Regions from separate parts of the Kocuria nitroreducens genome, predicted to be linked through region 1. Evidence: riboswitches for the same ligand, from Rfam matches in the RefSeq annotation. Region 1 holds a riboswitch; the other holds the start of a gene.

The links. Region 1 has a riboswitch for glycine ahead of gcvP (aminomethyl-transferring glycine dehydrogenase). Riboswitches for the same ligand answer to the same signal wherever they lie in the genome.
Region 2: another riboswitch for glycine. It lies ahead of gcvP (aminomethyl-transferring glycine dehydrogenase); the one in region 1 lies ahead of gcvP (aminomethyl-transferring glycine dehydrogenase).

The regions. Positions count from the first base shown of each region.
Region 1 covers NZ_JBHZTC010000003.1:102,867-105,324, forward strand. The annotation lists gene gcvP (aminomethyl-transferring glycine dehydrogenase) at 1-1,303, opposite strand, end outside; glycine riboswitch at 1,453-1,554, opposite strand; gene ACFYE1_RS02685 (DUF6953 family protein) at 1,681-1,917, opposite strand; gene ACFYE1_RS02690 (class I SAM-dependent methyltransferase) at 1,952-2,458, opposite strand, start outside.
Region 2 covers NZ_JBHZTC010000013.1:54,176-56,633, forward strand. The annotation lists gene rplJ (50S ribosomal protein L10) at 227-751, shown strand; gene rplL (50S ribosomal protein L7/L12) at 850-1,233, shown strand; glycine riboswitch at 1,352-1,460, shown strand; gene gcvP (aminomethyl-transferring glycine dehydrogenase) at 1,615-2,458, shown strand, end outside.

The DNA of each region.
Region 1 (2,458 bases):
CGAGGTGCTGCTCCATGGTCGCCTCGTCGCAGGAGATCCCGACGTGGTCGGCGTCGACGTGCCGCAGGTTCACACCGCGCGCCTCGGCCGCGCGGACCACCTGCTCCGCCCGCTCGGGGACCCGCACGGTGAGGGTGTCGAAGAACTGCTCCGCGACGAGCTCGTGACCGGCGCCCCGCAGCACGGTGGCCAGGGTCCGGGCGCGGTCGTGCACGCGCAGGGCGATGGCCTTCAGCCCCTCGGGGCCGTGGTGCACGGCGTACATGCCGGCCACGACCGCCAGCAGCGCCTGGGCGGTGCAGATGTTGGAGGTGGCCTTCTCCCGGCGGATGTGCTGCTCGCGCGTCTGCAGCGCCAGGCGGTAGGCCGCCCGTCCCGTGGCGTCCTTGGAGACGCCCACCAGGCGGCCGGGCAGGTTCCGCTCCAGGCCGGAGCGCACCGCCATGTAGGCCGCGTGCGGACCGCCGAAGAACAGGGGGACCCCGAAGCGCTGGGAGGAGCCCACCGCGATGTCCGCGCCCTGCTCACCGGGCGGGGTGATCAGGGTCAGGGCCAGCAGGTCGGCCGCGACCGTGACCATCGCCCCGCGCTCCTTCGCCTCGGCGATCACCGCGGCGTGGTCGACGACCCGCCCGGAGACCCCGGGCTGCTGCAGGACCACGCCGGAGATCTCGCCCTCGGGCAGGCCTGCCGCCAGGTCGGCGACCTGCACGGCGAAGCCCAGCGCCTCGGCGCGGGCCAGCACCACGGCCAGGGTCTGCGGCAGCGTGTCGGCGTCGACGACGATGGTCCCGTTGCCGCGAGCCTTGTTGGCCCGGCGCATCAGCAGCACGGCCTCGACCACCGCCGTGGCCTCGTCCAGCAGTGAGGCGTTGGCCACCGGCAGCCCGGTGAGGTCGGCGACCATGGTCTGGAAGTTCAGCAGCGCTTCCAGGCGCCCCTGGGAGATCTCGGGCTGGTAGGGGGTGTAGGCGGTGTACCAGCCCGGGGACTCCAGCACGTTGCGCTGGATCACCGGGGGCGTGTGCGTGTCGTAGTAGCCCTGCCCGATCATCTGCACGGCCGTGGTGTTGCGCTCCGCGAAGGCGCCAAGCTGCTCGAGCACCTCCTGCTCGCTGAGCGCCGCGGGCAGGTCCAGCGGGGCGCGCTGACGGATGTCGGCAGGCACGGCGGCGTCCGCCAGGTCGTCGAGGCTGGCGCGGCCCACGCGGGTGAGCATGGTCTGCACGTCGTCGGGGCGGGCGCCGATGTGCCGGTCGGCGAAGACCGTCGTCGGGGACGTGGTCGCGAGCTGGATCGTCAAGAGGAACTCCCGGGTGCTGCACGCCAGGGTGGCGTGGATCGGTTCGAGTTCCTCCCCGCTCTGTCTGGGACCTGAGAGATTCCGCGGCCGGGGCCGCTTGCACCGTCGGTGAGTCCGGCGACGCGCGCCGGACTGCTTTCCAGAGTTGCCGAACCGTGGTGGTACAGGGGCCTGAGAGTTTCCTGGGGAGGAATTGCTCCTACGGCGCCCGCCGGTCGGGGTGGACCGGGGGACTCTCCCACCACAGTTCATGGGCGTCTTCTGCTCCCAGGATAGCCGGAGCCGGAAAGGGGTGTCCACCGTCACGCGGGGGCACCCGGCGACGTGAGGCTCCCCGGGGCGCCCGTGCCCGGCGCCCCGGGGCGCCGGCCGGTGGGTCAGCTCTTGGGGGACCAGAAGCGGCGGTCGCGGTCCCACTGCACCGTGCCGCCGTGGGCCTTGCGGAACTCCGTGAGGACCTCCTTGCTGATCCCGGTGTGCCCGTTCTCCAGGGTCCGGACCCACTCCGGGCCGAAGGTGCCGGGGATGTCCTGGACGGCCTGGTCCTGGGACAGCCGTCCCTCGGTGCGGATGCGGTCGATCATCCAAGTGGCGATGTCCTGTGCGCTCGTCATGCCCCCGAGCCTACGCGGCTGGGCGCACGCCGGATCACGGTGCGGGCGGAGCCGGGCGTCCTCGCGGGCCCACGACGGCGACGGCGAAGCCGGCCGCGTCCGGCCGGTCGCCTGCACCGGGCCCGAAGGCGCGGTACTCCTCCAGCACCAGTCCCTGCGCCGCGAGGAACGCGGCGATCCGCTGCCGGGCCGGGGGAGCGGTGTCGAGGCCCAGCACCAGGGGCTCGCCGGTGTAGGCGGTCGCCGCCCGGGCCCAGCGCAGGAACAGGGACCGGGACTCGAGGACCTGGGCCGAGAAGAAGTCGAAGGCCACGGCCGTGCCCTCCGCGGTGCCGGCGATCCGGCGCAGGGTCCCCTCGACCGCCGCGAGGTCCAGATACATCGTCACGGCCTCCCAGAGGAAGACGCTGCGCCGGGCGGGCTCGAAGCCGGCCGCGAGCAGCCGCTCCCACCAGTCCTCCGCGAGGAGGTCGGCGGGCACGTGGACGACGGCCCCCGGATCCGCGCCGACCGCGCGCACCAGGGTGCGCTTGAGCTCCTG
Region 2 (2,458 bases), on a different contig from region 1:
CCGCCGGTCGTGGTCCCTCTGCCTCGTGCACCCCGTTTCGGAGTGCACGGAACGGACGGACAGCCGTAAGAGTTCCGCCAGGAACCGCCAGCGCAGGTGAACCAGCACAGCGAGCACGCCCCGTCCTGCACGGGCCGTCACGTCGAGCCCCGGGCATCTGCGCGGGGCTTTTTCTGTGCCCGGGCCCTTCCGGCAGCGGCCGGCAGCGAAGACCGGAAGGAGTACCATGGCGAACCCGGAAAAGGCAGCCGCGGTCGCCGAGTTGAAGGAGATGTTCTCCAACTCGGACGCCGCTGTCCTGACTGAGTACCGCGGCCTCACCGTGGCCCAGCTCAAGGAGCTGCGCCGCTCGCTCGGTGAGAACGCAGAATACGCCGTGGTGAAGAACACGCTGACCGCGATCGCGGCCAAGGAGCTGGGCATCGACGCGTTCGACGGCCAGCTCGCCGGCCCGAGCGCGATCGCCTTCATCTCGGGGGATCCCGTCGAGGCCGCCAAGAGCCTGCGTGACTTCGCCAGGGCGAACCCGCAGCTCGTCGTCAAGGGCGGCTACCTCGAGGGCAAGGCCCTGAGCGACGCGGAGATCAAGCAGCTCGCGGACCTCGAGTCCCGCGAGGTGCTGCTGGCCAAGGTGGCCGGTGCCGCCCAGGCGTCCCTGTCCCAGGCCGCGGCGCTGTTCCAGGCCCCGCTGTCGAAGACCGTCCGCACGGCCGAGGCGCTGCGCGCCAAGGTCGAGGAGCAGGACGCCTGACCAGCATCCCCGCCGCGAGGCACATTCTCACCACGGAACCAGACCGTCCCGCGCCGACGAACCCGGCCGGGGCACACCATCGAAAAGGAGCCACAACCATGGCCAAGCTCACCACCGCTGAACTGATCGACGCGTTCAAGGAGCTCTCCCTCATCGAGCTCTCCGAGTTCGTGAAGGCCTTCGAGGAGACCTTCGACGTCACCGCCGCCGCCCCCGTGGCCGTCGCCGGTGCCGCCGCTCCGGCCGCCGCCGCCGAGGAGGCCGAGGAGCAGACCGAGTTCGACGTCGTCCTCGAGGCCGCCGGCGAGAAGAAGATCCAGGTCATCAAGGAGGTCCGCGCGCTGACCTCCCTCGGCCTCAAGGAGGCCAAGGACCTCGTGGACTCGGCCCCCAAGGCCGTCCTCGAGGGCGCCGCCAAGGATGCCGCCGACAAGGCCAAGGAGGCCCTCGAGGGCGCCGGCGCCACCGTCACCCTCAAGTAGGACCCCGGAAGCGTTCCTTCCCGGACGCTCCTGCGAGGCCCCGGACGCACGGCGTCCGGGGCCTCGTGCCGTGCCCGGCCGGTCTGTGGGAGACTGGGGGCACAACCACATCGGCCGCCCACGCGCAGCGGGAGAGTCCGCCGCCGCCCTCGTCCCGGGCGGCGGGCGGCGCCGAAGGAGCAGATCCTCCCCGGGAATCTCTCAGGCCCCAGGACCGCTGCGAGCGGGCCACTCTGAAGAGGTCCCCCGCCGCCGGCCCGGACGCGAGGCCACCGACGGTGCAGGCCGGCCCGCAGCGGCCGGTGAGAACTCTCGGGTCAGGGGACTTCAGCGGGGAGGCCGGACGGGCCCCACCGGGCCTCGAACCACGAGGAGCTGACCTTGTCCTTCCTGCCACGCCACCTCGGGCCGGACGCCGCCGAGACCCGGAGCATGCTCCGGGCGATCGGCGCCGCCGACCTCGACGAGCTCGTCGCCCGCGCCGTCCCCGCCGGCATCGTCTCGGACGAGCCCCTGCGTCTGCCGGCCCCGATGCCGGAGCACGAGGCGCTCTCCGCCCTGCGCCGGATCGCCGCGAAGAACCGCGTGATGACCCAGATGATCGGGCAGGGCTACGCGGACACCGTCACCCCGCCCGCGCTGCGCCGCAACATCCTCGAGAACCCCGCCTGGTACACCTCCTACACCCCGTACCAGCCCGAGATCTCGCAGGGCCGCCTCGAGGCGCTGCTGACGTTCCAGAACGCCGTAATGGACCTCACCGGCCTGGACCTGGCGAACGCCTCCCTCCTGGACGAGGCCACCGCGGTGGCCGAGGCCGTACTCATGATGCGCCGGGCCAACCGCAAGGCCACGAGCCGGCGCGTCGTCGTCGACGCCCGGACGCTCCCGCAGACCCTCGCCGTGCTGGGCGGGCGCTGCCGTGCCGTGGGCATCGAGCTGGTCGTCACCGACCTCGCCGAGGGGCTGCCCGAGGGGGACCTCTTCGGCGCGGTCCTGACCCAGGTGGGCGTCGACGGTGAGGTCGTCCCCCTCGCCGAGCTGGCCGAGGAGGCGCACGCCCGGGGAGCGCTCGTGGCCGTCGCCACCGACCTGCTGGCCCTGACCCTGCTGCGCTCGCCCGGGGAGCAGGGGGCGGACATCGCCGTGGGCTCCGCCCAGCGCTTCGGCGTGCCCCTGTTCTTCGGCGGACCCCACGCCGCGTTCCTCGCCTGCCGCAGGGGTC